One region of the Thalassospira xiamenensis M-5 genome, then DNA from elsewhere that is predicted to be linked to it. Evidence: riboswitches for the same ligand, from Rfam matches in the RefSeq annotation. Region 1 holds a riboswitch; each other region holds the start of a gene.
The links. Region 1 has a riboswitch for cobalamin ahead of cobU (bifunctional adenosylcobinamide kinase/adenosylcobinamide-phosphate guanylyltransferase). Riboswitches for the same ligand answer to the same signal wherever they lie in the genome.

Region 2: another riboswitch for cobalamin. It lies ahead of TH3_RS03060 (ABC transporter substrate-binding protein); the one in region 1 lies ahead of cobU (bifunctional adenosylcobinamide kinase/adenosylcobinamide-phosphate guanylyltransferase).
Region 3: another riboswitch for cobalamin. It lies ahead of TH3_RS05600 (CbtB domain-containing protein); the one in region 1 lies ahead of cobU (bifunctional adenosylcobinamide kinase/adenosylcobinamide-phosphate guanylyltransferase).
Region 4: another riboswitch for cobalamin. It lies ahead of TH3_RS18360 (methylmalonyl-CoA mutase family protein); the one in region 1 lies ahead of cobU (bifunctional adenosylcobinamide kinase/adenosylcobinamide-phosphate guanylyltransferase).

What each region holds. Positions count from the first base shown of each region.
Region 1 covers NZ_CP004388.1:4,525,369-4,532,845, forward strand. Annotated here, with positions in the region: gene TH3_RS20955 (EAL domain-containing protein) at 1-1,118, shown strand, start outside; gene cobT (nicotinate-nucleotide--dimethylbenzimidazole phosphoribosyltransferase) at 1,164-2,195, opposite strand; gene cobS (adenosylcobinamide-GDP ribazoletransferase) at 2,433-3,185, shown strand; gene TH3_RS20970 (histidine phosphatase family protein) at 3,269-3,880, shown strand; gene TH3_RS20975 (hypothetical protein) at 3,957-4,532, opposite strand; cobalamin riboswitch at 4,845-5,068, shown strand; gene cobU (bifunctional adenosylcobinamide kinase/adenosylcobinamide-phosphate guanylyltransferase) at 5,129-5,668, shown strand; gene cobW (cobalamin biosynthesis protein CobW) at 5,701-6,741, shown strand; gene cobN (cobaltochelatase subunit CobN) at 6,832-7,477, shown strand, end outside.
Region 2 covers NZ_CP004388.1:670,294-677,770, forward strand. Annotated here, with positions in the region: gene TH3_RS03035 (OpgD/OpgG family glucan biosynthesis protein) at 1-1,055, opposite strand, end outside; gene TH3_RS22205 (adenylate/guanylate cyclase domain-containing protein) at 1,242-2,603, shown strand; gene TH3_RS23250 (Atu4866 domain-containing protein) at 2,721-3,068, opposite strand; gene TH3_RS03050 (SDR family oxidoreductase) at 3,093-3,839, opposite strand; gene TH3_RS03055 (AraC family transcriptional regulator) at 4,008-4,925, shown strand; cobalamin riboswitch at 4,981-5,176, shown strand; gene TH3_RS03060 (ABC transporter substrate-binding protein) at 5,388-6,428, shown strand; gene TH3_RS03065 (FecCD family ABC transporter permease) at 6,437-7,477, shown strand; gene TH3_RS03070 (ABC transporter ATP-binding protein) at 7,474-7,477, shown strand, end outside.
Region 3 covers NZ_CP004388.1:1,203,194-1,210,670, forward strand. Annotated here, with positions in the region: gene TH3_RS05560 (zinc ribbon domain-containing protein YjdM) at 1-275, opposite strand, end outside; gene TH3_RS05565 (MAPEG family protein) at 382-792, opposite strand; gene TH3_RS05570 (SDR family NAD(P)-dependent oxidoreductase) at 908-1,672, opposite strand; gene TH3_RS05575 (helix-turn-helix domain-containing protein) at 1,766-1,978, opposite strand; gene TH3_RS05580 (DUF2975 domain-containing protein) at 1,978-2,517, opposite strand; gene TH3_RS05585 (hypothetical protein) at 2,802-3,074, opposite strand; gene TH3_RS05590 (hypothetical protein) at 3,190-3,453, opposite strand; gene TH3_RS05595 (ArsR/SmtB family transcription factor) at 3,587-4,051, shown strand; cobalamin riboswitch at 4,172-4,384, shown strand; gene TH3_RS05600 (CbtB domain-containing protein) at 4,417-4,590, shown strand; gene TH3_RS05605 (CbtA family protein) at 4,594-5,277, shown strand; gene TH3_RS05610 (hypothetical protein) at 5,351-5,875, shown strand; gene TH3_RS05615 (DUF1636 family protein) at 5,876-6,247, opposite strand; gene TH3_RS05620 (heavy metal translocating P-type ATPase) at 6,447-7,477, shown strand, end outside.
Region 4 covers NZ_CP004388.1:3,950,757-3,958,233, reverse strand. Annotated here, with positions in the region: gene TH3_RS18375 (SDR family oxidoreductase) at 1-195, opposite strand, end outside; gene meaB (methylmalonyl Co-A mutase-associated GTPase MeaB) at 295-1,380, opposite strand; gene scpA (methylmalonyl-CoA mutase) at 1,397-3,553, opposite strand; gene TH3_RS18360 (methylmalonyl-CoA mutase family protein) at 3,556-5,619, opposite strand; cobalamin riboswitch at 5,712-5,878, opposite strand; gene TH3_RS18350 (response regulator) at 6,145-6,567, shown strand; gene phhA (phenylalanine 4-monooxygenase) at 6,694-7,477, opposite strand, start outside.

The DNA.
Region 1 (7,477 bases):
TGCCGTTCAACCGGCGCGATCACCATATCCGCACGGCAATTGCATCATTCGAAGAAATCGTTCCTGATGTGACCGGGCGTATTTTCACGCTGTCCAATCAGGATCTGATTTTCATCTTTGATGCGGCCGAGATTGACGAGGTCAATGCAGTCATATTCCGGCTCAAATTCCTTTTCAATGATGATCCGCTGATCAGTGACGGCAAGGATGAAAGCGGCGCGCCTGCGACCTTTACCGACTATTTCGATGTCGCACAGCAATACAAGGATTTCCTGCATCTGGCACAAACGCTTGTGCGCTCAAACGCCAACCGTCCGCGTCAGGTCAGCAAGGCGGCCGAGCGTCACAACGACAGCCCGATGCTTGAAGATGATCGTGCACCGCTGACACCCAAAATACTGGGGCGTATTGACGAGGCATTGCGCAGGGCTGATCTTTCGAACCTGATGCGCAGGCAGGCGATTTGTGCGGTTGTCGGTGATGCGAACCCGACGCCGGTTTTTCACGAATTGTTCATTTCGATCAAGGATTTACAGCAAACACTGCTGCCCGATGTCAATGTTTTGTCCAATCGCTGGCTGTTTCAGCATCTGACGGAAATTCTTGATCGTCGCATGTTGTCGTTGCTGACACGCAGCAATGACGCATCGGTGACCGGTTCGGTCAGTATCAATCTGAATGTTTCGACCCTGCTATCGCCGGATTTCCTGACATTTGACAGCAACGTCAAGGCAGGTCAGCGCGGAACCATCGTGCTTGAACTGCAAAAGATCGATATCTTTGCCGATCTTGGCGCATTCTTCTTTGCGCGTGATTTCTGCCGCGATCGTGGCTACCGGATTTGTATTGACGGGATCAGCCATCTTTCGCTGCCCTATATCAACCGCAACAAGCTTGGCGTTGATATGATCAAGATGATCTGGGATCCGGAAATGGAAAATCTGGACGAAGAGCACGGCAACGCCATGCGCGAAGCTGTGGCGCAATCAGGCGATACGCGCGTGATCATGTGCCGCTGCGATGATGAGCGGGCGATCAAATTTGGTCATTCGATCAATATCACCATGTTCCAGGGTCGCCATGTCGAGCATCTGCTGAGCGAGCGCACCAAAAAATAACGCCAGCAAACGGCCGGTACCTTTTTAATTCCGAAATCAAAACGATTACGCGTCGCGGCTTGTGACACCTGCCTTGGCAAAGGTTGCCATGCCGTTGTGGCATTCCGCCGATGCCCGCAATAGCGGAATGGCAAGGGCTGCACCCGATCCTTCGCCAAGGCGCATGCCAAAATCGAGAAGCGCCTGTTTTCCAAGCTTTTCGATCAGTCGTTTATGGCCCGGTTCGGCCGAAACATGCCCGATCAGACAATGGTCAAGGGCATCGCTGCGAATAGTGCCAAGGATTGCCGCAGCTGCACAGGAAACATATCCATCAAGAAGAACCGGTACCCGTTGGTAACGCGCGGCCAGAATGGCACCGGCCATCGCGGCAATTTCGCGTCCGCCGACACAGCGCAGAACGTCGAATGCATCATGGAACTGATTTTTGTGCAGGATGATGGCATCCCCGACCACGCGTGTTTTGCGTTTAAGCGTTTCATCGTCGATGCCGGTGCCGCGTCCGGTCCAGTCGGCGGCTTCACCGCCAAACAGGGCATAGGCAATGGCGGCGGCCGAGGTGGTATTGCCGATCCCCATTTCACCGGGCACAAAAAGGTCAATCCCCTTTTCGATGGCGCTCATGCCAAAGGCCATTGCTTCGGCGCAGCCTTCGTCATCCATGGCGGGTTCTTGCGAGAAATCGTTGGTCGGGATTTCAAGGGCGACTTCCATCACGCGCAGTTCCGCGTCAACCGTTTTGCAGATCTGGTTGATTGCCGCACCGCCATTGATGAAGTTTTCAACCATCTGCTGGTTGACCTCGGCCGGGAATGCCGACACGCCCTGTGCACAGACGCCGTGGCTTCCGGCAAAGACCGTGACACGCGGGCGTGTCATGTTCGGTCGTGAATTTCCTTGCCACCCGGCCAGCCAAAGGCTGATATCTTCCATCCTGCCGAGCGCGCCTGCGGGCTTGGTCAATTGTGGCTCGCGCGTACTTACGGCTGCCTGTGCCTCTGCATCGACACCGGGCAATTGGGCCATCAGGGTGCGGATTTCATCAAGACTTTGGGGGGGATGCTTGGGATCGAACATGGAAAATCTCCGGCTGGCGGACAAGGATGCAAAGCGTCTTCTGCTTGGCTTCTGTCGCGCCCATGATTAGTCTGATTGCGTGCAAAATGCCAGTTCGAATATCGGAACACACCCGTGAACAATGATCATAATCAAACCGGAATGAATTTGAAAAACCTTGATGATGATCAAGTTGATGCCAAACAGCCAGAAACCGGATCTGAATCAGAGCCTGAGCCTGACGCCCCCCCCAAGGGGATGCTTGCTGATTTTTGGCGTGCTCTTGCCCTGCTAAGCCGGATACCGGTTTTCATTCCATGTGACTTCAGCGCGCATGCGATGGCACGATCAGTTTGGTGCTGGCCGCTGGTTGGGTTGTTCATGGCCGGGATTGCGATCATTCCGGCCTACGTCATCGAGATTCTGACCGGCAATGTCGTGATTACGGCCATTGTCGCGACTTTTACCCTGATCGCGTTGACTGGGGCGATGCATGAGGATGGCATTGCCGATTGTGCCGACGGGTTTGGCGGTGGATTGGACCGTCAACGCAAGCTTGACATCATGCGCGATAGCCGGATCGGGACTTATGGGGTTGTTGCGCTTGTTTTATGCCTTGCGATGCGCATCGCCCTTCTGGATGCTGCGGGTGAAAGTGGCAGCATGGCCGCCATCCTGATTGTGATGGCGACACTATCGCGCGCGGCGATGCCGATCGTGACCTATGTGTTTGATCCGGCGCGTGAAGATGGTCTTGGCAAAAGTGCCGGGCGACCCGACATCAAAGTGGTGAGCGCGGGTATTGCCATCGCCTTGGTTCTGGTGGTGATTGTTGCGGGTGCGGTGACCGCGTTCATGTGTCTGATTGCCATGATGGTCGGGGCATCGGTTGTCGGATGGATCGCCCGGCATCAGATTGGTGGCCATACTGGCGATGTGCTGGGCATGACTCAAATCATCTCCGAGCTGCTTGTCGGTATTGCATTTATCGCGATACTTCAGATTGCCTGATGATAAGATCATGAAAAGAACCGTTTAAAACGGCGCCCAAACCCGGATCGTATTTTTCGACCGCATTTTTCCTTGGGGGAAGAATGAACAAAGCAGTGACAACCCGTTGGTGGCTTGTTCGCCATGCGCCGGTTCTCAACCCGGAACGGCTTGTCTATGGCCGAAGCGACATGCCGGTTGATCTTACCGATGAAAAGGCATTGCGTGCCCTGTCGCGCCATTTGCCAAACGACGCGGTCTGGATTACGAGCCACCTTTCGCGCACGCTTGATACCGCGCTTAAACTTCTTGAGCTGATGGATGAAAACATCCTGCCTACGCGTGAAACCGGCTTTGCGGAACAGCATTTTGGCGCATGGGAAAAGAAACACTGGAATGATCTGCCCAAAGGGGAAACCACCCGTTTCTGGGCCGATTTCGCGCGCCAGCATCCTCCGAATGGTGAAAGTTTCAGCGACGTTGTCGAACGGGTTGGGCCAATATTTGACCGGCTGACAAGATATTGGGCCGGGCGCGATATTGTGGCCGTTATTCACGGCGGGACGGTGCGGGCGGCCCTTGCCAATGCGCTTGGTCTGTCGCTTGAGGCAGCTTTATCATTTCATATCGATACGCTTGGCGTGACACGGATCGAACATATAACCGGCGTCGATCAGCCGGGCTGGCGGGTGACCGGTGTTAATCTGCGTTACTGATTAAAGGGGGCTGGGCAGTACCCATCTGCCGATACCCTGTGGGGCTTGAATGACATGCCACACAGGGTATCAGTTTTCAGGCGGATTTCCGTTGATCGGTTTCCTGCGCATCGACAAGCGCATACTCCGACAAAAAGCGATCTACCATATCGGCAGAGACATCGTATCTGCCACAGATTGACGCGACATCGTCGAGATAGGCTTCGTAGTAGGGAATAGGTCGGCTGCGCGATTTGCCGCGAAGCTCGTTGATTTCCTTAAAATCGGATGCAAATTCCGGTGCTTCGATAACCTGAATGATCGTGTCGTCGATGATGGCGGCGGGTTTGCCTTTGTATTTCTTGCCACAGGCTGAAAGCATTTTGCTGGCGGTCGGGATGGATATCCCAGGCTGGCCCAGAAGCAGTGACATTTGATCTTCGTCGAAATCGTCATTTTCGAACAATTCCACGAGTTTCGTCAGGTCACGAACCAGAAGCGAAAGCGCATTTACGCGGATGCCACGCGCATGCGACCAGATGATGGTCGCGACAACACCACAGGTCGGACGGTTGGCATAAATGTTTCGAACATCACGACGCGCCAATGATATTTCACCATTTACAGCATGATGTTGCAGGAATTCGGGAAAGGATTGATCATTATAGTTCAATCTATCCAGCAGCCCGCGCCACATGTCTTCGCGTGATACGGTTTGCCAGGTTGTTGATTTCAGATTCCGAATTCGTTGAATTTGTTCATGAATTGCCATTTGATCAGCAAATTTCCAATTAACCCCAAGAAGTTTTTCCGAAACCCTTTGCGGTTTCGGCATCCGGACTTTGTTTGTTTTGTAATGTCCGGCGGTCACGCGGGCGGCTTTTGTCGGCTCTGATCCAACGTGACAAAATTATGTTCTCCTAAAGAATAACCGCCGACAAGCAGTCAATTCTTACAAATACTGACCTTATGGCTAGGTCGGAGTTTGGGCTTTGGTCGTGGGGGTAAAGCTGCTAGGTTCGGCGCTGCCGTTTGGTGATGGGAAACCGGTGTGATGCCGGTGCTGCCCCCGCAACTGTAACGGGTTGGGTGATCCGGGTGATGTGATGTCACAAGCCACCGGTAATGTTGATTTGCAGACAACATGCCGGGAAGGCGGATTGCTTTCATGCCCGCAGCCAGAAAACCAGCCATCGGTATCCCTGTTCGTAAGGATATGGGGTAACGCAATCCGGCCTCGGTGGGAGGTCAAAGCGAAGGAAAACGGGCATGACCCAGAATATGGCTGATAACAGCCAGCTTGCCGGGATCCATCTGATCCTTGGCGGTGCCAGATCGGGCAAAAGCCGGTTTGCCGAAAACCGGATCAACCATGCAGGCGGCGGTATTTATATCGCGACCGGCCGGGCATGGGACGAGGAAATGGCAAATCGCATCGAACTTCACAAATCATCGCGCGGCGAGATATGGCAAACGATTGAGGAACCGCTTGATCTTTGCGCTGTCCTGTCTGCCTGCAATCATGACGGCAGCAAACCGGTGCTGGTCGATTGCCTGACGCTTTGGCTGACCAATCTGATGCTGGAAGATCGTGATATCGGGGCCGAGTTTGACCGGCTTTGCGACCTTTTGCCGGGGCTGGATATCCCAGTTCTTCTGGTTTCGAACGAGGTTGGTTTCGGGATTGTGCCGGAAAATGCCATGGCGCGCAGCTTTCGTGATCATGCCGGACGATTGCATCAACGGATTGCCGAGCTTGCCAATCAGGTGACGCTTGTGGTTGCGGGCATTCCGATGTCGGTTAAATAGATCAGAATTCATAGATTTAAGGGTAATTGAATATGGCACAGCTTGGAAAAATTCCGGCAACAGTGATCACCGGTTTTCTTGGTGCAGGCAAAACCACGATGATCCGCAATATGCTGGAAAATGCCGGGGGTAAGCGGATTGCGCTGATCATCAACGAATTTGGTGATCTGGGCGTGGACCGCGAAGTGATAAATGGTTGTGGCATTTCGGGATGTGCCGAGGACGACGTTGTCGAACTTGCAAACGGTTGCATCTGTTGCACGGTGGCCGATGATTTCCTGCCGACCATCAAGGGCCTGATTGATCGCGACACGCCGCCTGATCATATCGTTATCGAAACATCAGGGTTGGCACTGCCAAAACCGTTGGTCAAGGCGTTCAACTGGCCGGAAATCCGTTCACGGGTCACGGTAGATGGTGTGGTGGCTGTTCTGGACGGGGCGGCATTGCGCGACGGGCTGTTTGCCCATGATCATCATGCGGTTCAGGCCCAACGCGAGGCGGATGATAATCTTGATCATGAAAGCCCGCTTGAGGAACTGTTTGAAGAGCAGCTTCATTGCGCCGATATGGTGGTTCTGAACAAAACCGATTTGCTGAGCGCTGCCGAAGTTGCCAAGGTCGAGGCAGATATCCGGGCCGAGCTGAAACGCCCATCGGTCAAGATCATCGCGACCGCGCATTCGAAGGTCGAAAATGCTGTTTTGCTGGGACTTGGAGCGGCGGCCGAAGACGATCTTGATAGCCGCCCCTCACATCATGACGATGGTCACGAACATGACCACGACGATTTTGAAAGCTTTGTCGTGTCACTTGACGCGGTTGACGATGCGGCCTTACTTGAAAAACGCCTGATTGATGTCGTGCGTCAGTTCGATGTCCTGCGGATCAAGGGGTTTCTCGATATTCCCGGCAAGCCGATGCGCCAGGTTGTTCAGGGCGTTGGTGAGAGGTTCCAGCGTTATTTCGACCGGCCGTGGGCCGAAACCGAAACGCGCCGGTCGGAACTGGTGGTTATCGGCCTGCATGGCTTGGATCGCGGTGCCATCGAAGCGGCAATCAAGGCATCGTGACGTTTTGAAATTGTAAGATCATCCGGTCGACAACGTTGTGCGGGCGGATGATCTTGAACCAGCACACGATAAAAGAAACGGACATTTCCGATGCATCTGCTTGCCGCCCAGCCTGGGCTTGTTACCGATGGAAGCGAAGCCGTCGATTTGGGGCAAAGCCCGGGCGATGTCGTTATCCTGTCGGCGGCAGAGTCCGAGCTTGCCTGTCTGGCGGGGGCGCAGGCGCGATTGACTTCGGCATTTGGTGATGTGACACCATCGCTGCGATTGGCAAGCCTTTTGCAGTTGGGCCACAACATGTCGGTCGATCTTTATGTCGACGATGTTCTGGCCGATGCCAAATTCATCATCGTGCGCATTCTGGGCGGTCGGGGATATTGGGAATACGGGATCGAACAGCTGGTCGAACTGGCCCGTCGCAACGACGTGCCGTTGGTACTGTTGCCAGGTGACGATCAACCCGATGCGGAACTGTTGTCGTTATCGACGGTAAAGGGTGCAACGTATCAGCAAATCTGGCGATACCTGATCGAAGGTGGTCCGGGAAATGCTGAACATTTATTGCGTCTTATATATGAAAAGTTGAACCCGTCTGTCAGTTGGGACTGGAAGCCGGCGGCACCCTTGGTCAAGGCAGGCCTTTATTGGCCGGGGAAAATCACCGCAAATCTCGAAGAAATTGAACAGAATTGGAAACAAAATCATCCTGTTGTCCCAATCATCTTCTACCGTGCAT
Region 2 (7,477 bases), 720 kb from region 1:
TGATAACGCACACCGTCAAGATAATGGCTGACTTCGCGGTCACGCTGCATCAGGCCAAAACCACGCGGGTTTTTGTCACCGAATGCTGATGTGCGGATGATTTCCGGATTGTTCAACTGACGCCAGATGCGTTCGCCGTTCCCGGTCCAAAGCTCCAGCCCGTCGCTGTCATGGACTTCGGGACGCCAGTCAAAGCGGAACGATTTGTTCTGTTCGGAATACCAGAACATGCTGGTCAGCGGTGCGATGCCAAGGCGTTCGATATCCTTGCGCAGGAACAGGTGTTTTTCAACATCCATCGTCACACCTTCGCCGCGCGTCAGATAGAACCGGTAGGCACCCGTGATGCTGGGGCCATCCAGCAGGGCATAGACCGTGACCGGGGCATTGGCCGATTTCGCGGGCTCGATATAAAATTCGCGGAAATCGGGGAATTCTTCGGGCTGGGACGTTGCCGTATTGACGACAATACCGCGCGCAGACAGGCCATATTGGCCTTCATCGCCAATCGCACGGAAATAGGACGCGCCAAGAAACGCTGCCCAGTCCTGGGTTTTCCAGTCATCACGTTCGACATTTTCATGCAGACGGAACCCGGCAAAGCCGCTGTTTTCCGAAAGCTTGCGCGCGATGCTGTCTTCGGGCATGTCGAAATAGTCCGGCGTATAAACCACTTCGCGCGATTTGCCGCCATCCACCAGATACATATGCACCGGTTTGGCAAAATACATGCCCAGATGGAAGAAGGTCAGCGGATAGGTGCCCGAACCATCGGCGTATGGCGAAAATTCGCGCTTGTAATGCAGCTTGCCATGAATGTCGTAATCGATCTTGCCGACAATTTCGGGATCGGGGGCGACAGGCGGCTCGTAAGGCGATTTTGCCATGGCTTCGGCGCGTTTGATCAGGGCGTCAAAGCTGAAGCTTTGCGGTTCGCCAAGATCAAGTTTTTCGTTCGCGGCCGAGGCACCATTGACCATCGACATGCCCGGCAGGATCAGCCCGGCAGCGGCCATGGATTTCAGAAATCGTCTGCGTTCCACAGAAGTCGTCATCAATCAGGTCCCGTTAATTTAAGATGTCCGGAACTATACCGGACAGTGTGGACGTAATCGGGATAAAACATGGCGAATTCAAGATCGTAATATCTGCATTTTTCGCATGGCGGTATGCCAGATGTCTGCCTAAATAAACTTGCAATCATTGAAATGGCGAGGTCGCCATCGCAGAAAGGCATGTTCATGCAGCAAACCGTTATGGGAAAGCCCGGGCAGACAGCCATTTTCCATCAGGCGGAACAGAACGGTCTGCGACTGGCGATCAAGGGGCGTCTGGTCGCGCTGATCCTGATGGGGGTCTGGCTTGTGGCGTCGCGGTCGGGTGACCCGTTACGTGCCATTGAATATCTGATTGCGCTTGGTGTCTTTGCCGGGTTTGGCATCATCCATTACCGGATTATCGGATCATCCTATGACCGGAACTGGATCAAGTATCTGTTCATTGCACTTGATATCGGGTTCCTGTCGCTTCTGATTGCGACCCAACCGGTATTTGACAATGTCGATCTGCCCCAGGCGGTGATTTTCCGCACGCCGATCTTCCCATTCTATTTTATCGTTGTTGGTGTTGCGGCGTTCAGTTTTTCGCCCGGCCTTGTTTTATGGGCCGGTATGTGCGGGGCGGCCGGGTGGCTTGGTGCGTTTCTTTATGCCATCCGCGATATGGATAAGACCTATGACTGGCAGGATATCGGCACATCTCCCGATACCCAGACTTTTATGACCTATTTCTTCAGCCCCGATTTTATCGGTGCCTGGAGCCGCGCACAGGAAGCCCTCTCGCTGGTTGTTGTTGCCATTCTGATTGGTCTGGTCATGTGGCGTGCGCGCCATACGGTGCGCCGCCAGATCAAGGCGGAACAGGAACGTAGTGCCATTTCCGATATTTTCGGACAATATGTGCCGCCCGCCATTGCCGAAGTGCTGATTTCCAAACGCGGATCGCTGGCCCCGGTCGAGCGTGAGGCAACCATCCTGTTTGCCGATCTGGCCGATTTCACCAAGCTGACCGAAACCATCGGTCCAAAAGGTATTGTCGAGGTTCTCAATACCTATTTCGATGCAGTGTCACAGATCATTACCCGTCATCATGGTGTGATTACCCAGTTTCAGGGCGATGCGGTACTGGCGACTTTCAATGTTCCGGTCGAGGATGCCGACCATGCCAGATGTGCCGTGCGGGCCGCACGCGAGATTTCCGATCTTGTGCAAAGTCGGGATTTCGCCGGGATTCATGTGCGTACGCGTATCGGGATATGCACCGGGACGGTGATTGCCGGCAGTGTCGGTGGGGGTGGGCGTCAGAACTATACCGTGCATGGCGATACGGTAAATATGGCGGCCCGATTGGAAGTGATGAACAAGGAACTGGGAACCGACGTTCTGATTTCTGCAACGACGGCACAGTATCTGACCGCAGAAGATTTTCGCAAGATCGGGCAGATGGATGTTCGCGGACTTTCCGAACCGATTGATCTGTTTACCTTTGCCACGGCTGATGAACGGAATGTCGTGACTGGCAATGTGCCCGTTACAGCGACCTGATTATTGGCAAAGTTTTCGCGCATGAAAATGAAAAAAGGAACGGCATCCATTCGATACCGTTCCTTGCGGGTTCTGCGCCGGGGTTAACCGGTGCAGCGGGGTTTTAAAGCCTGAATGCTATTGTATGGGCTGGCGATACATCACCATTCCTGCGTGATACAGAACACCGTCTTCGAAATATCCGTCGGCGGTAAAGCCGGTATCATCCCAGTAATCGATATGATTGCCGGAAATTTCATAACGTCCCTGATAGGCAGACGGGCGATTGCCGCGCGCCTCGTCATAACGTCCGTTGGCCAGCAATTCCTGACGGATATTGCCATCAGCCGTGACCCACATGCCAACATAGGGATGCGGGTCGTTCGATGTGGTTCCGGACATGACGGTTTCCTCCTGTGCGGTGGCGGTGCTGGAAAACAGCATCAGAAGACTGGCGATAGAAGACGCAAACATATGACGTGCCATGCGTGCCTCCTTGGGCGTTACGGGTCAATATGCCGATGCGGTCGGGCGCACGATGATCTCGTTGACATCGACGCTTTCGGGCTGGGCGATTGCGTAAAGCACCGACCATGCAATGGAAATCGGGCTGAGTGCGGTTTTGCGCAGTTCACCGAGAAACCCTTTGGCATTGTCATCGGTAATGTCGTTGCCAAGTTCTGTTTCGGTAACGCCCGGCGAAATGGTGGTGACGCGGATATCGCGGCTTTCCTGACGCAGGCCATCGGAAATCGCCCAGACGGCATATTTCGTGGCGCAGTAAACGGCTGCAGTCGGGGATACCAGATGTGCGCCAATGGATGCGGTATTGATGATGTGGCCGCTACCCTGTTCCTTGAACAATGGCAGGCCGGCGGCAATGCCATTCAGGACGCCGCGAATATTGACGTCGATCATCTTGTTCCACTCGTCAATTTTCAGTTCGGCAAGCGGCGACAGGGGCATGACACCGGCATTGTTGAAGATCACATCAACGCGGCCATAGGTGTTTTTGGCGAAATAGATCAGTGCTTCGACGTCGTCGGCATCGGTGACATCAACCGCGCGACATGTGGCGGTGCCGCCTTCGGCCTCGATTTCGGCGACGATGGAATGAAGCTTTGCCGTGCGTCGGGCCGCAAGAACGACCTTTGCACCGTTTTCGGCCAGAAGTTTTGCCGTGGCCTCGCCAATTCCGCTGCTGGCACCGGTAATGACGACAACCTTGTTTTCAACATTGTTGGACATAAGCGACATGACATCCTCCTTGTCTGGATCATGGCGCTTACTGTGATTGCAAATGGTGGCCTGATGAATACACAGAACTCTTGATCAATTGCCTGATTCTCCAGGCAGGGTGAAAACCGCTTTTCAGGATGGTTCTGGTTGCTATAGTTCATATTAGGGAAATAAAGGAGTTTGGCGATGCCTGTGTTTGAAGAGATGTCTGAACTGATTGACAGATACTGCGAAGGCGAAGGTGTTGCCGAGACGCCGGTAAAGGCGGTGCATCTGTATCGTGCGACCGGGCCGTCGATGAAAGTTCCGACAATCTACAAGCCATGCCTTTGCATTATCGCGTCAGGTGCCAAAGAGGTCACTCTGGGCGAGGCGGTTTTCAGTTACGCGCCCGGAAAGTATCTGGTGGCGTCGGTCGACCTGCCGATTGTCGGCTGTGTGACAAATGCCAGTGCAGCACTTCCGTATCGCAGTTTGTCGATTGAACTTGATGGTCAGATGTTGGGCGATCTTGTCACCCAGATTGATCTTCAGGTCGGCTCGGCATCCGAAAGCGATTGCGGGCTTCATGTCGATAACGCCAGCGATACCTTGCTGGATGCTGTGATGCGCCTGTTGCGCCTGTGTGATGAGAAAGACGATATTTCGGTGATGGCGCCGATGCTTCTGCGCGAGGTGCATTATCGCCTTCTGCGCGGCCTTCAGGGTGCCAGGATTGCGCAAATCGGCATGGGCGGCAGCAACATGCAGCGCATTTCCAAGATCATCCGCCTTATGAAGGACGATTTTGCCGCACCGCTTCGGGTCGATGATCTGGCGGCACAGGCGAATATGAGCCCGTCTTCCTTCCATCATCATTTCAAGCAGGTAACCTCCATGAGCCCGCTTCAGTATCAGAAACGCCTTCGCCTGACGATGGCGCGCCAGATGATGCTGACCGAAATGAAGGATGCGGCAACAGCGGCCTATGAAGTCGGATATGAAAGCGCATCACAATTCAGCCGTGAATATGCCCGCATGTTTGGCGCGCCACCGATGCGCGATGTCTCGGCGATCCTTGGGCGGCTGGGCGGCGATGGCACGGCGGCGGCGAACGCCTATTGAAAATTGTAATCATTGCGATTTATTCGCAATTGGCTTGACCGGCCTTCGTGACTATGTGACACCGATAGATGTCAGTATCCGATAAGGATAAAGGGAATTCGAAGCCGTCCGTGAAGACGGTTAACCGAAGCTGCCCCCGCAACTGTAGGCGGTGAGTGTTTCCTTCTGAAAGCCACTGGGATATTTCCCGGGAAGGCAGGAAAACACAACGACCCGCGAGCCAGGAGACCTGCTGACATAAATACGACGGACCGGGCGGGGTGCCCCGGAGGATGTCGGTATATGTCACCGTTCCGGGCGGGCTGAAAGCCATTGGACCGCCCTTGGATTCCGGCATTTCCCGCCATTTTTCAGCACTTTAGCCAGTCCCTTGACCATAGTAGCTTTGATGTTATGTTATAACATAACATTTATTGGTTTGGTATGTCCGGTCGGGAAATGAAATTCCCGATCAGCATATCCATGAAAGGACGCAAAGTGATTGAACTGAACAAAAAGGTTCTTGCAGTCGGGGTGTTTGCTGCAGGACTGGCTTCTTTCGCGCAATACGCATCTGCCACGGAATATCCGCTCACACTGGAAAATTGTGGTCGAACCCTGACCTTTGATCAGGCTCCGAACCGTGTCGTATCGCTTGGCCAAAGCAGCACTGAACTGCTTTATCTTCTGGGACTGGCCGACAGGGTGGTCGGAACGGCCGTATGGCTTGGCCCGGTGCAGGAACAGTTTCGCGACGTCAACGCCACCATTCCGCGTCTGGCCGACAACGATCCCAGCTTTGAAAGTGTGGTCGGCCAGAAACCCGATATGGTCGCAACCCAGTTCCAATGGCATATCGGCCCGAATGGCAAGGTCGGAACGATTGACCAGTTTGCCGAACTTTCAATCCCGGTCTATACCGCACCAGCCGATTGCGTCGGTAAGGACAACACCACGGGCGGTGACGGAACGCGGATTGATGCCTTTTCGATGGATCAGATCTATCAGGGGATAGCCGACCTTTCGAAAATCTTCGATGTCGAGGAACGCGGCGCAGATCTGATTGCCGATTTCAAAGCCCGCGAACAGGCTGCGCGCGAAAAAGTCGCCGCCGTGAATGGCAAGGGAATTTCGGCACTGTTCTGGTTCTCCAGTGCTGAAATCGATGTTGATCCGTTTGTTGCCGGGCAGAAAGGCGCACCGGCCTATGTCATGTCGATCCTTGGTGTGGAGAATGTCATCGACAGTGATGATGAATGGCCCACAGCCGGGTGGGAAACCATCGTACGGACCAATCCCGATATCATTGTGATTGGCAAAATGGATCGTCGTCGTTTTCCGGCCGATGACTGGGAACTTAAAATGCAGTTCCTGAAATCCGATCCGGTAACCCGTCAGATGAATGCGGTCAAAAGCGGAAATATCGTCGTCATGGATGCCCAGTCGATGAACCCGACCATGCGGACAATCGACGGCATTGAAACGCTGGCCAAGGCAATCGAGGCGTTCGAGGCAACCCAGTGATCGGGCCAATGATCGGGAATATCATTTCCAGCCCTGTTTTCATCAAACGCATCAGCGTGGCATTTGCCGCGCTGATGTTGCTGGCAGCGGTTCTGGCGGTTGCCGCATCGGTGGGCGAAACAGCGATCCCGGTGGGCACGGTGATCAATACGATTGCCAATCATTTGTGGGATGCCGGGTATCCGGTGGATGCGATTGATGCCGGTATAATCTGGAACTATCGGCTGAGCCGCGCCATCGTTGCCGCAAGTTGCGGGGCGGCCTTGGCCGTTTCCGGTGCGGTCCTGCAGGCGCTTTTGCGCAACAGTCTTGCCGATCCCTATCTGCTCGGCATTTCGGCCGGGGCATCGACCGGTGCGGTCAGCATCGTGATCCTAGGTCTTGGGGCCGGGATGCTTTCGCTGTCACTTGGTGCATTTATCGGCGCAGTGGCGGCATTCGCCTTTGTGACCCTTCTGGCGTTACAGGCCGGGCGCGGTACGGGTGCGATCATTCTGGCCGGGATTGCCGGATCGCAGATGTTCAATGCCCTGACATCCTTTATCGTCACCAAATCGGCCAGTGCCGAGCAGGCGCGCGGCATCATGTTCTGGCTTCTGGGCAATCTTAGCGGCGTGCGCTGGCCCGATGTGTGGCTGGCTTTACCCGTGGCTCTTGTCGGGCTTGTCGTGTGTCTTTGGCATGCACGCGCACTTGATGCCTTTACGTTTGGTCGTGAATCCGCCGCATCGCTTGGTGTGCCGGTCAGGCGGGTTTATGCGATCCTGATTGCCGCAGCCGCGATGATGACGGCGGTAATGGTCAGTATCGTTGGTTCCATCGGTTTTGTCGGTTTGGTGATCCCGCATGCGGCGCGCTTTTTTGTCGGAACGCGCCATGGGCTGCTATTACCGCTATCGGCATTGATTGGCGCACTGTTTCTGGTCTGTGCCGATGTGATTTCACGCGTGATCGTTCCGGGGCAGGTTTTGCCAATCGGGGTGATTACCGCCCTTGTCGGGGCCCCGGCCTTTGCCCTGATCCTGTGTCACGGAAGGATTTTGCGATGA
Region 3 (7,477 bases), 1.3 Mb from region 1:
TCGATATTGTGGTCGCCTTCGACAAGGCGGATATTCTTGACCTTGGTGCCGACCTTAAGCGGTTGAGACGCACCCTTGACCTTCAGATCCTTGATGATCGAAACCGTATCGCCGTCAACAAGCACATTGCCATTGGCATCCTTGTATTCGGTTTGATCGCCACTTGACGCGGTTTGCAGCGACCATTCATGGGCGCATTCCGGGCAAATCAGCAATTCACCATCTTCGTAGGTATAGGGCGACTGGCATTTGGGGCAGGGGGGTAACGTGCTCACGGCAGATCCTTGGGTAAAAGCGTTAAGTCATGACCCTACCCGTTCCGGTTTGGCCGCCTATCTCGTAACGCCCGAAACCCGGCTTGTCGAGAGTTTGCGCCGACAATTACGACCCGAATAATTGCGAGACAAAGACAAGCATCGCAAACAGGCTGACAAAATAGGCAATGGATCGCACGCCATTGATCCCCGGAATGCGCGTGATCCCGGCAACATAGAACCCGGCATGTGCGATACGGGCGAGGGTAAAGACAACTGCGCAAGCCACAGTGACAGTGTTAGAAATGCCGATTACATGCGCGACCAGAACGATAATCGCAAACGGCACCAGATTTTCCAGATGGTTCTGATGGGCGCGCAGGCCACGGGCAGCCAAGCCCTGCCGTTCGGGCAGATTGTCGCGATTGCCCAAAAGGCGTTTGCCGCCGACCTGCTTGCCATAGGACCAATTGTAAACCCACGGGAAAGCAAGGCAGAAAAGGGCGTTGAAAACGAGAAGGGCAAGTTCGATGGTCACGGAAACACCTTTTGGTGATGGTTTATCCAAGCCATACGCAGGAAAAAAGGGTAGGCGATCAAACTTTTGCGCCGCGAGGCGTTCGTGTTTTATCAAGCTGATCGCCCGAAAGTGCTTATTCTTCTGCGGCCTTGCGAAGGGCCGGGAGCCCGACACCGGCCGTTTCAAACCCGCCATCGGCCGCGATCACCTGACCGGTAACGTAGCTCGCCTTGTCGGAGCATAAAAACGCAATCACCTCGGCGATTTCGCGTTCGTTACCGTATCGGCCAAGCGGCATGGCATCAAGATAGGCCGATATGATTTCCGGCGAATGGACCGCCATGGCAAGCTTGGTTTTGACTGGGCCGGGGCAGACGCAGTTGGACCGCACCCCGAAATCGCCAAGCTCGATCGCCTGCTGTTTTGTCAGGTGAATGACGGCGGCCTTCGATGTGCCATAAGCGACCCGAAGAGTAGAGGCCCGAAGCCCGGAAATAGAGCCGATATTGACAATCGCGCCCTTGGTCTGCTTCAGAGCAGGTATTGCCGCCTGTGAGACAAGAAAAACACCATCAAGGTTGGTTTCCATGATCCGGCGCCACGCGCTGAAGTCAGTTTCACCAATTGGCAGGAAATCGGCAACCCCGGCATTATTGACGACCGCATCAATCTGTCCGAACTCGGTCAGGACCTCGTCGATCATCAGATCGACCTGTTCGGGGATTGATACGTCATATTCAAATGCCTTGGCATTTGCGATATCGCGACATGATTTGCGAAGTTCCGCGCTGTCGCGATCAATCATCGCAACCTGCCACCCCAGTTCAATAAAAAGATGGGTTGTGGCAAGTCCGATGCCGCGTGCGGCACCTGTTACGAGGGCAACCTTGTTTTCCATTCACGTCTTCCCTGATAACAGCCGTTAAACAGGCTGCCTTGTTTCTTATGAAGGACGGCCCCGTTTTAACCGGGCCGTCATGATCACAAGAGCTTACAGGTCGTCGGCAACGAATTCCAGAAGATCACCGGGTTGGCAATCAAGTTCCCGGCAAATCGCGGCAAGTGTTTCAAACCGCACACCGCGCACCTTGCCTGATTTCAGAAGCGACAGGTTCTGTTCGCTCACCCCGATCCGGCAGGCAAGGTCCTTGGACTTCATCTTTCGCAGGGCAAGCATCACGTCAAGCCGGACAATGATCGCCATCAGACGAAGCTCCTGTTCTCGTCCTCGATCCGGGTGGCTTCTCCCAATACCCACGCAATCACCAGAAGCAACCCGCCCAGAAACAGGGTGCTGGCCTCGGCATCGCTGAGCCCGATAGACAGCATCCTTTCGCCTTCGGGACGGGTTATGGTTGCCAGTACGGATGTCAGTGCGCCTGAAAGCGGCTTGATCAGGGTTTGCGCCATAAGGGCCACGGAAAATGCTTTCAGATGGGCAATCGGGGCAGGCTGGAAAATATGGTTTTCGGCAAAGGACAGGAACATCTTGCGCAATCGCCAAAGCCCATAGGCCATAACAAGTGTCGGCAGCATCATCGATGCCATCACGGCATATTTCTGCCATCCGGAAAGGGCGCGCAATTCTTCAAGGCTGATGGTCATCTGGCTGGCGCTGGTATCAATCCAGCCATCGACATGCCATATCAGCGGCACGAGACAGATTTCGAAAACAACGCCGATAAGGCACACCCAGCCAAGAATGCGGCTGACGGTGCGGACATTTTTCAGGGTGTCGGACATGACGGGGCTCCATCCGGAAACAATCGGGGGATATTTTAATGACGAATCAAATTCATTAATTAATGTAAAACATGAATTTTTTATCGAAATGAGTCAATCCGGATTTTTATCCGTAGTCGCGCTTTGATCGTCAGGCGGGCGATGCCCGGCCAAAATTCAGACAAAAAAAATGCAGCCGGGGCGGTTGAAACACCCGGCTGCAGAAGGAATGGCGGGGAGGGGAGGAAAACCCGCCAGGGAAGAGAGGGAGACGAAAAAGTCTGGCTGCTTCCAGCGCGGCGTCGTTAATGCCGTTTGGAAGAGATCATCGCGTCCCACGCACCTTGCAAACGTTGTTTGGCTTCACGAAAACGCTGCAGGGATTCTTGCGGGATATCACCGCTATGATCCTTGATCTCGCTCCAGGCGGCATCCATGTCATCCCACGCCTGAACAACCTCGCTTGGCAATTGTTCAAGCCCGGCTTCGGATTCCTTGCAATGGGCTGTAAGGCCGAATTCCCAATCCTTGAATTCCTGATGGAGCTTGGCGTGCTCCGGAAGGGGACGGGCTGTCATGGGAGCCTCCTTTTGCTTTTCCAGACAATTTCAATCTGGCGCGTAATCATGTCATCGATTTGCAATGAAAAGGCGATTTTGGGGCATTCTCTATAAAGGGCATAAAACCGGCAATTTACCTGCCAATCATATCGTTCCATGCTTTTTCAAGATTTGCGGTCGCCTTGTGGAACTGCTCTGCGGTGGCGTTGCTTGCGGCATCGCCTTCGGCCTTAAGCTTTTCCCACGCCTCATTCATCTCGTTATAGGGGCCGGTTACCTCTTTGGGCAGATTTCCGACCTGCATGTCGTTTTTCGCGCAGTAACCGGCAACATTCCGTTCCCAGCTGTCGTGGGACTGGCGCAGATTAAAAATGTCGAGTGCTGTTTGCTCTTGCATCGGTGTGTCTCCTTGTTCTGGTGGGCACTTTCGATGATGTGTCATACCTGTAACGTTCCCTGCGTGGCGGAGTTCCATGCACGCAAACATCAAGTCCCCTTGCCAAGCGATGCAGGGCGTGGAAAATAGGGGCATGTTACAAAGCAAAGCAAAATCACGTAAAGTCGAAGTCACACCGGCCCGCCCGGTCGTGGTCAGCGCCAATAATGATGGTGACGGTTGTCAGGAATGCGATACCGCCGCACGTCTTGGCCTTTCCACCGAACAGGGGGAAGCCGTAACGCGTGATGCGTCGCGCGCCACCGGTCATAACCTGTCGCTGCCCGATATCGAGGCAGCAGCGAAAATCTTTGCGCTTTTGGGGGATGCCGGGCGGTTGCAGCTTGTTTTGCGCTGCATGGAAAAACCGCAAACCGTTGGCGAACTGGCCGAGGCATCGGGCATGTCGCAGTCGCTTACCAGCCATCATCTGCGTCAGTTGCGCGATCAGCGCATTCTGGCCTCCGAGCGCAACGGGCGTCATATCTTCTATCAGATTGATGACGAACATATTTCCTGTGTTGTTCGAGATGTCTTTGCCCACGTCACACACGACTAAGCCACCCCCGCACTGATCTTTGCGGGCATTCCAGTCGCAGATCGACAATCGGGCGAATATGTTCGGCAAATGATCACCCGGCCTGCGTGGTTTTCACATTGCACTTGCGCAAAATTACCGTCATAAACGAATGGCTTGGTTTTTCCCGCTCTGCTCGGGGTTGGGAAACGAAGAGGGAATTTGGAAAGCCGTCTGTTTGACGGTCAAAGCCAAAGCCGCCCCCGCGACTGTATGCGACGAGTGCCCGCCATCATACCACTTGCGAAAGCAGGGAAGGTCGGCGACGCATGAAGACCCGCAAGCCAGGAGACCTGCCAGGCATGGACCCGAACCGACTGTCGGGTGTGACAGCAAAGGAGATTTCTATGACCACGCAGACCGCGGCATTTGCCGTTTCGAAAAAATCCGTTCTTCTGCCGATCCTTGCCTGTGCCGTTTTCGGCATGGCGATTGTCTTTGTGACCGGCCACGTTCAGGCGGACCTGCTTCATGACGCGGCACACGATGTGCGCCACGCGACCGGCTTTCCCTGCCACTAAGTCATGTTCACACGCATAGTAACCAGCGCGTTGTTCGCTGGTGCTGCAGCGGGGCTTATTGCGGCCCTGCTACAGCTGTATTTTGTGCAGCCCGTTTTGCTGCATGCGGAGCTGTATGAAACCGGTGCCCTTGTGCATTTCGGCGGTGACGCGGTTAGCGCGCATCAGGATGTCGGCGGGATTGATCCGCTGCGTGACGGGCTAAGCATCCTGTTCACCATGCTGGTCTATACCGGCTATGCACTGATCCTGATCGCGGCCATGGCCTTTGCCGAAAATCGTGGTCATGTGGTGACGGCGCGCAATGGCATCATCTGGGGCATTGCAGGGTTTGTCATCGTGCATTTCGCACCGGGCTTCACCTTGGCGCCAGAGGTGCCCGGTGTTGCTGCGGCCGATGTCTATGAACGGCAAATCTGGTGGTTTGCGACGGTGGCAACCGCGGCACTTGCGGTTTGGCTGATCGCCTTTGGCCGGAACTGGCTGGCGTGGGGGGCGGCGGTTATTCTGCTTCTGGCGCCCCATGTTATCGGTGCACCGGAACCCGATCAGTTCAGCGGTCCCGTGCCGACCGAACTCGGGGCGCTGTTTGCTGCGCGTGCCTTTGGCATCGGGGCTGTGGCCTGGGTGTTGACCGGGCTGTTTGCCGGGCATTTCTGGCGGCGTGAAGCCGACCGGGAAGCGTAAAACGCAATCACATTGATCAGGCGCGGTATATTCCGCGCCTGTTTTCTTTCATTGATTTGTCTGGATAAATGAAATGCCACGTTCACTTGCTCTTTTCGGGATCGGGCTTGTTTTTGGCGGCGGGATTGGCTTTCTGGTGGCGGCGGGCAATGGCATCATCCTTGATGGTCATGACCATTCCGATCCGCGCGCGCATGGGGAAAGTGCCCATGGTGATACGCATGACACGATGAATGTCAACGGTGCTCATGCCAGCCATGATGCCGTCATTTCACTGCCCGATGCCGTTGATGCGCCAAGGCTTGATGTTGCCATTGCGCCCGATCCGGTCAGTGGCTGGAACCTGCATCTCTTGGTGCAGAATTTCCGTTTTGCCCCCGAACATGCCAGCAGTCCCCATATCCCGGGCGAGGGGCATGCTCATGTCTATGTTAACGGCACCAAGATCGCCCGCCTGTATGGCCCGTGGCTTCATATCGCAGACCTTCCAGCGGGCGATAATGAGGTTATCGTGACCCTTACGGCCAATGACCATAGCCAGCTTGCCGTTGGCGATAAGCCACTGCGTCAGGTCATGACTGTTTCGGTTGCGCCATAATCACAGGGCCGGGATACGGGCCTTAAGGCAAAATCGAAGACGTCCGCAGCCGCGTGCGTCTTCGATCCATCCATCCGGGGCGTTCAGATATTCCCGGCAGGTGGCAATGATATCGTCAATATCACGATGTGCCGATAATCCGGCAAAAAGATAACTTGCCCGCCCGGTTCCCTGAAGTGCAACCGATGTCGGGTCGCTGCATGATCCCATGCAGTCAACCTGCGTGATTTCAAACGTTTCGGGCAATTCCGCCTGATCAAGTGCCGTGCCTAACTGCCGCACAAAACCATCCGCATCGACAAAATCCATCTTTGGGTCCGGATCAGCATCAGGTGCTGGTTGGCAGGTTTTGCAAATGACAATACGAGGCATGCGGCGGTTGGCCTTGGTTCTTAAATCGGGTGGTCACTATGGTCGCAGTGCCGGCGTAATTCATCAACTTTTTCGGGGCGTCTGGCATTGTGTGTGATAATATTCAAATCATGGTTTGAATGTTCTTGACTCGCTAACATATGAATTGTTATTTGAATATAATGCATGAATATAAATTTGAATGTTGGCGAGGTCCAGAATGTCCGTCATCGTAAAATGGGATCAGTTCCCGGCCATTGGAAATTGTGAAAGCTGCAAGTCATCGCTGATTGCGTCGCTCAACGTTGCTGTGCCCGGGCAAAGCTTTGTTGCCGCCGCCGATGGCTTGCACGCGCAATCCGAACTGAGTGTCGAGGACCAGGGCACTGTTGATGATGTGCTGGCCCGTCATCGTGACGGCATTTCGCATCACCAGTGGGCCGTATCGGGCATGGATTGCGGGTCCTGTGTGGCGAAAATCGAAACCGCGCTTACCAAACGTGATGGCGTGCAATGTGTAGATGTGTCGATGATGCGTGAAACGGTGACGCTGGGCCTTCGCAATGATAGTGCCGAAACGCGTTCCGATATCAGCACCATGCTGACCAAATTGGGTTATCCGGCAAAGGAAAAGGTAATTCCGGGGGCGGGGAAATCATCCGAAGCCGCTTGCTGCGCTGGCGGTTCCTGTGGTTCTGCCAATCCGGCTGCGACGGATAATGCCGCGTCGCAAGATACCGATGCCAATGACAAATCCCTGCTGCGCAAACTGGCCCCCTGGCCGGAAGCCGGGGACGAAATTGCATGGGCAGCGATCTGGCTGGTTCTAGGCGGATTGGTCGGCTGGCTGGTTCCGGCCACCGATGCTTATGCCATGTCCATTGCCTCGATCATCGCGGCATTGCCGGTGATGAGAACAGCGTTCCGTCTGGCGGCAAGCGGCGCATTCTTTTCCATCGAACTATTGATGAGTGTCGCGGTTCTTGGCGCGGTTGCAATCGGCGAAAGTCTTGAAGCCGGTATGGTCGTCCTGCTGTTTGCGATTGGCGAAAGCCTTGAAGGCATTGCCGCGGGGCGGGCGCGCAGCGGGGTTAAATCGCTGATGAAACTGGCCCCGGAGACCGCGCGGCGGGTTTCACCATCTGGTGGCGGCTTTGATACGGTTGCACCCTCGGCGCTTACGCTTGACGACATCGTTGAAGTCCGCCCCGGCGAACGCATCCCGGCGGATGGTATCCTGACTGTCGGCTC
Region 4 (7,477 bases), 570 kb from region 1:
TTCCCGCCAATCTTGGGTGCTGGCAGTGGAAATATTGATTTCTCGCCATTCTATCGCCGGATTGGATTGCTTTCCCTTGTCTATCGACCGGCCAATTCCAACAACGGAAAAGCCGTCTCTTACAAGGGCTCTGATACAGGCGGAACCGATCAGGCCATAACCGCCAAGCACGTATACAGTCTTTTGTGATTGCATCAGTGCCTTCATACAAATGAAATCATGCAGAGTGTGTTAAAGCTTTTACACGCAGGGCGATTGGAAGGCACTGAAATAAATGACTAATTGCCGACTATTTCAAGCATGTGGTGTCTTGATCAGCCCAAGCATTTCCTCGACCGCGGCGGTCGGGTTGGTTGACCCGGCCAGAACATCGGCTTCTAGGGCTTTGAGGCGTCCGGCGACATCTTCGCGGGCGGTAAAGGTTTCAAGCAAACGATCGCGCAACATGGTCCACATCCAGTCGCGTTGCTGACGCGCCCGTTTCGCAGTGAACTCGCCTTCGTTTTCCATGATGGTGCGGTGCTGGTTGATCAAATCCCAGACCTGATCAAGGCCGTCATTGATCAGGGCGGAAACCATGATCGATTGCGGTCGCCAATGATGGCTGCTGGGTTGCAGGATGCGAAGGGCGGATGAATATTCGCGTTTGGCTTCGCGCGCCTTGGCCGGGTCGGCATCGGCCTTGTTGACCGCGATCAGATCGGCGATTTCAAGAACGCCTTTCTTGATCCCCTGCAATTCGTCCCCGGCACCGGGCAGCATCAGGACCAGAAAGAAATCGGTCATCTGGGCGACCATGGTTTCGCTTTGACCGGCCCCGACGGTTTCGACCAGAACCACGTCAAAACCGGCCGCCTCGCATAGCAAAATGGTTTCGCGGGTCATGCGATTGACCCCGCCAAGATAGCCGCTGCTGGGCGATGGGCGGATATAGGCATTGGGATCGATGGAAAGTTCATTCATCCGGGTCTTGTCACCCAGGATCGATCCACCTGACCGCGCACTTGTCGGGTCAACCGCCAGCACGGCGACCTTTTTGCCCGCCTTGGTCAGGTTTTTGCCAAAGGCCTCGATAAAGGTGGATTTGCCGACACCGGGCACGCCGGTAATGCCGATCCGCTGTGATCCGCCGGTATGGGGCATCAGGCGCGAAAGAACGTCCTGCGCCTGATCAAAATGTCTGGCATTGCGGCTTTCGACCAGCGTGATCGCGCGTGACAGAATGGTGCGGTCACCGGCCAGAATGCCATCAACAATCTCGTCGGTTGAAAGAACCCGCCTGCGCACCGTTTTGCGGGGCTGGCCCTTGGGACCGCCCGATACGGTGCGCAGTGTTTCCGGTGCATTTTGGGGTACACTCTTTGGCGCGGTTTCTGTCACGATCTTGCCTTCACAATCAGGCCGCTTCCTCGGACGTTGATTCCTTCAGCTTTTCTAACAGGTCACAGGCCGCTTCGGCAATCACGGTTCCCGGCGGGAAGATCGCCTCTGCCCCGGCTTCGTAAAGTTTGTCAAAGTCCTGCGGTGGGATAACACCACCGGCAACGATCATGATGTCTTCGCGGCCAAGCTTGTCCAGTTCCGCACGAAGCTGCGGCACGAGTGTCAGGTGACCGGCTGCAAGCGAACTGGCACCGACGATATGGACATCGTTTTCAACCGCCTGCCGCGCGGCTTCTTCGGGTGTCTGGAACAGCGGGCCGATATCGACGTCAAAGCCAAGATCGGCAAAGGCGGTTGCGATGACTTTCTGGCCGCGGTCATGCCCGTCCTGCCCCATTTTGGCAATCAGGATGCGCGGGCGGCGGCCTTCGGATTGTTCGAACTCGTTTACCAGCCGGTCAACCTTGGCCAGTGCTTCGTTATCGGCACCGACTTCGGTTTTATAGACCCCCGAAATTGACCGGATCACCGCCTGATGACGGCCATAAACCTTTTCAAGCGCGTCGGAAATCTCGCCCACCGTGCATTTCGACCGGGCGGCCTGCACGGCAAGATCAAGAAGGTTGCCATTCCCCTGATCGGCGGCATTGGTCAGGGCGGTAAGGGCGGCTTCAACATCCGCATTGTTGCGTTCGGCACGCAGACGTTCCAGCTTGGCGATCTGCTGACGGCGGACTTCGGCATTATCGACCTGCAAAACATCGACCGGGCGATCATCGGTAGCACGGTATTTGTTCACACCGACCAGTGTCTGTCGGCCGCTATCGATGCGGGCCTGTGTGCGCGCAGCCGCTTCTTCGATGCGCATTTTCGGAATGCCGGCTTCAATCGCCTTGGCCATGCCGCCCTGTTCTTCGACCTCAAGAATATGGGCCCATGCCTTTTCCGCCAGATCACGGGTCAGACGTTCAACATAATAGGACCCGCCCCACGGATCGATGACCTTGGTCGTGCCGCTTTCCTGTTGCAGGAAAAGCTGCGTATTGCGGGCAATGCGGGCCGAAAAATCGGTCGGCAGGGCCAATGCCTCGTCAAGGGCGTTGGTATGAAGCGACTGCGTGTGGCCTTGGGTTGATGCCATTGCCTCAACGCATGTTCTGATGACGTTGTTAAATACATCCTGTGCTGTCAGTGACCAGCCCGATGTCTGACTGTGCGTGCGCAGTGACAGGGATTTGGGGTTCTGCGGATCGAACTGTTTGATCAGCTTGGCCCAGATCATGCGGGCGGCGCGCATTTTGGCGATTTCCATAAAGAAATTCATGCCAATCGCCCAGAAGAACGACAGACGCGGCGCGAATTTATCAATCGGAAGACCAGCAGCCTGACCGGCACGGGCATATTCGATGCCATCGGCCAGGGTATAGGCCAGTTCAAGGTCCGCCGTGGCCCCAGCTTCCTGCATGTGATAGCCGGAAATCGAGATCGAATTGAATTTCGGCATGTTTTGCGAGGTAAAGGCAAAGATGTCCGAAATGATCCGCATCGAGGGTTTCGGCGGATAGATATAGGTATTGCGGACCATGAATTCCTTCAGAATGTCATTCTGAATGGTGCCTGAAAGCTGTTCATGTTTCACGCCCTGTTCTTCGGCAGCCGCGATATACAGCGCCATCACCGGCAGGACCGCACCATTCATGGTCATGGAGACCGACATCTGATCGAGCGGAATGCCATCAAAAAGGGTCCGCATGTCATAGATGCTGTCAATTGCCACACCGGCCATGCCGACATCACCGGTTACCCGCGGGTGGTCGCTGTCATAGCCGCGATGGGTGGCAAGGTCGAAGGCAATCGACAGGCCCTTTTGGCCGGCGGCGAGGTTTCGGCGATAAAATGCGTTGGATTCTTCGGCGGTCGAAAAACCGGCATATTGCCGGATCGTCCAGGGTTGCTGGACATACATGGTCGGATAGGGACCGCGCAGGAAGGGCGGCATGCCCGGCATGGTGTTGAGATGATCAAGTCCCACCAGATCATCCGCGCCAAACACCGCTTTGACATCGATGCCTTCGGGCGTGGTCCAGGGCGCTGTATTGACCGGGCTGGTCGGGCCGGAAGTAGCACGATCAAACAGCGGCAGATTGGAAAAGTCCGGAATCCGGGTCATGGTTATTTTACCCCCAGATGTGAAAGGGCCGTCTCGCAGATCGCAAGAACATCCGCCCCGATAAAAATGAAATCATCAATACCCGCCGCCTCGTAATCGGCCCTCGCATCGCCGGGATGCCCGGCAAGGTAAATGCGGGTCGCCCCGGCCTGTTTAAGGGCCTTGGCGGCATCGGCGGCCATTTCGGCATATTGCGGGTCCGATCCGCAAATGACTGCGATCCTGGCACCACTTTCAACAAATGCCTTGGCGGCATCGCTGGCATCGGCAAAGCCGTTATTGGTAATCGCCTCGATCCCGCCAGCTTCGAAGAAGTTTCGGGCAAACATGGCGCGCGCGGTATGTTTGGCAACCGGGCCCAGATTGGCCAGAAAGATTTGCGGAAATTTGCCGGTTGATGCCTTGTGGCCATCCGCACGATCCCGCAGGGTTTCGAAACTTTCCGAAAGACGATGGGTTGGCAGCGGATCGATATGTGTGCCCGCGGCCTTGCCATAAAGGGCTTCATACATCTGTGCGATGGTTGCACCGGATTTGGCCGCCGTGATCAGATCCTCAAGGCTGATGCCGATTGCATCCTTAAACCCGGTCTGGCGGGCTTTGGCTTCCTTGCGAATTGTCGTCAGGTCTGGCGCATCGCAGGTGACTTTGGCCTCTGTGATGTTGGGGAATTCCGACACGCCGGTCAGCGGATCGCGCCGGGTGGCAGCGCGGCTTTCGCGGGCCTGCCAGATTTCCGAAATCTCCTTTTGCAGGGACCCGTCGGCAAGGGCCTTGATAATGCCGCCCTTGGCTTCAAGTGACTGGAACCGGCCCCAGGTATTGGATGCCAGTTCGCGGGTCAGGTTTTCGATGAACCATGAACCGCCCGCCGGGTCGATCACACGATGAACGTTGCTTTCTTCCTGAAGGATCAGTTGGGTGTTGCGCGCAATGCGGCGCGCAAAGCCATCAGACAGGCCGATCAGATGATCATAGGGCAGGCAGATAACGCTATCGGCACCGCCCAGACCGGCGCTCAGGCTGGTGACGGTGGTGCGCAGCATATTGACCCACGGATCAACCTTCGACAGCGACATTTCGGCCGATACCGCATTGATCGTGATAGTGGCATCATCGACACCCGATGCCGAAAGAACCCGGCTCCACATCAGGCGAAGCGCACGAAGCTTGGCAATCCCGGCAAAGAAATCGGTGCCAACCGCCACATTGAACGCAATCGCGCCTGCCGCCTGATCAATCACCATACCGGTATCGGTCAGCGCGCGAAGGTAGGTCACACCACCTGCCAGCAGGCAGGCGAGTTCCTGCCCATCGGTTGCACCGGCATTGTAAAACGGCGCGCCATTTACCGTGATGGCGGTGGCATGCGGGAAACGGTCGATCAGATCAGCGGCAATATCGGTGGCCTGTTTGATCGCATCATCGACTGAAACCGGAAGGCACCCTGTTGCGGCCAAGGTGCCAATCGGATCGATGTTGAAGGCCGGTGCGGCGTCGCTTGCAAAATCGTCATCCGCGTCGGCGCTGTTTTGCCCATCCTTTTCAAGGCGCGCGGCCAAAAGGGCGGCGGCCGGGATTGCGGCGGCACCGGCATCAAGTGCAACGGTCGCAAGGTTGGTATAGACATCGTCAAGTGTGGCATCGAGATCGGCAAGGCAGTGAATGGCAATGCCGTCAATGCCAGCATCGCCCGATGTGATATCCGCGCCCGTGCGTGCGGCGGCATCCAGACGTAGCAGGACCGACGTTGCGCCGTTTTCCAGATCATCGAGAATCGCGGCATTGACCGATTTGGGATCGGGATGGGCATGAAGCTGGCGGATGTCCCAGCCGCTGGCGGCGTCCTTGGCATCGACCGCGGCACACAGGACCTGATGGATCAGGCGGGTTGCGTCGTCCTGATCGTCGTTGGTGTAAAGCGGCTGCATCGCGAAACCGTCAAGCATCCTTGTGACCAGTTTCTTGTCAAAGGATGCGCCTTTCAGGCCGGATTCCGCCAGTTGACGCCAGCTTGCATAATCGGCGGCTGGAAACTCTGAGGCCAGCTTTAACGGGTCTGTCATGCTCTCTCCCGGTCGCGGTCGGATCTTTCGGATCTGGGCCGATATCTATTTTACAACGGATTCCCTCCGCCCGGTACACCCCGCCCGGTCCGGCAGAAACAAGAGCCATCTTTCGGTATCTGGCTTATGCGCCGCCAAAAACGGCGCATTTACAGTTGCGAGGGCAGCTTCGGCCTTGATCGCGGACATGCGCCGGACCGCACCGAATTCCCGAAAGAATGTTTCATATCGCATCTGCGACATGGCGGTGTTTATAGCACCCGCCCATAATTACGTAAATAGGCATGGAAATACCTATTTAGGTCAATGTCGCGGTCATCCATCAGCATTCCGTAACGTTATCCTTCTGAAAAATGGTTGTTTTCTGCCAAGGACGAGATTGATGAACGGATATTAATGGCGTGCCGCTGCCATTATACTTTGGCCGGATTGTGATGGTTTCTGGGAAAAATTGCGGGGTTTAACCAATTTGACATTTTCGTCTGCCAGATTGGCGCTGTCCCAAATCTCGGAGTATTGCCATCCATGAATGCGCTTAGCGCCGTGCCGCCCCGACCAATGAATGACGGTCTGGTGGTGTTTGCCGACGACAGCCCCAGCGCCAAGGCGGCTCTTGAAACCGTTTTGCGCCGTGCCGGCTATGACGTGGCAGGGTTTGATTGTGCCGACGATCTGATCGACCAGCTGGACGGTCTTTATCCGCGGGCGATCATTCTGGATCTTGAAATGCCCGGGATGAGCGGGTTTGAAGCCTTTTGCGAGATTCGCCGCCGCTATCCGAACGCGGTTGAAGTGCCGGTTCTGTTCTTCTCGGCCCATTATGATGCCGATACGCGGGCCCAGGCCGATGCCCTTGGCGCGGCGGACTTTATCAGCAAGGACGCCAGCCCGATGGTGGTGATCGAGCAGCTTAACCGGGCGCTTGATAAATCCATGAGCCATTGCTGAGCTGTTTTTGGTAATCGCCTGCATTTTTCATTTTCAGTGAATAATCAAAAAGTCGGGTCTTTTGGCAAAAAATGCCGTTGGACCCGATTTTTCGTATTCCTCATATCATACTATTTAAATGCCATCTCAGGCGTGGCGAAGCTGCGCCGGATCACCTGATGGCATGGTGATCGTGTGGTTTTCGTCCCCGTGGACATGATAAAGCTGATCACCGGCAAGTGTGACCGACGGATCAATGGTCGGACGTTGGGCAAGGCGGTCATAGAGTGCCGCAAAATCGGCATCCATCGCATCGAAAAGCTGCTGATAGTCGGTCAGCACGAAATAGGTTTTCTGGAAATCGTCAATCGCATAGTCGGTTGCCATCACCCGTTCGAGGTCAAACGCCACCCGGTTGGGGGTTGGATCGGTGACGGAATAGATGGTTTCCGTTTGCGATGACAGCATGCCCGCCCCATAGGCGCGCAATCCATGGTCGGTCATGATCAGGCCGAACTCGACCATGTACCAGTACATCCGGGCGAGTTTCTTGAGCCCGCCTTTGGCAATGGCTTCGGGGCCCTTGGCACCATAGGCCGCCAGATAATCGGCAAAGACCGGGGCATAAAGCATCGGCACATGACCAAAGAAGTCATGGAAGATGTCGGGTTCGACGAGATAGTCGATCTCCTCCGGCTTGCGCAGCCAGACGGTCACCGGAAAACGCCGGTTGGCGAGATGATCGAAAAACACATCATCGGGCACCAGCCCCGGCACCGCGACAAGGTGCCAGCCAGTGGCGGCATGGAGCTTCTCACTGACCCGGCCGAAATGCGGAATGCCATCGGCGGCATCAAGTTTTTCAAGATTGCGGATATAGTCCGGGGCGGCATAGCCCGGCAGGATCGCCTTCTGACGGGCATAAAGTTTG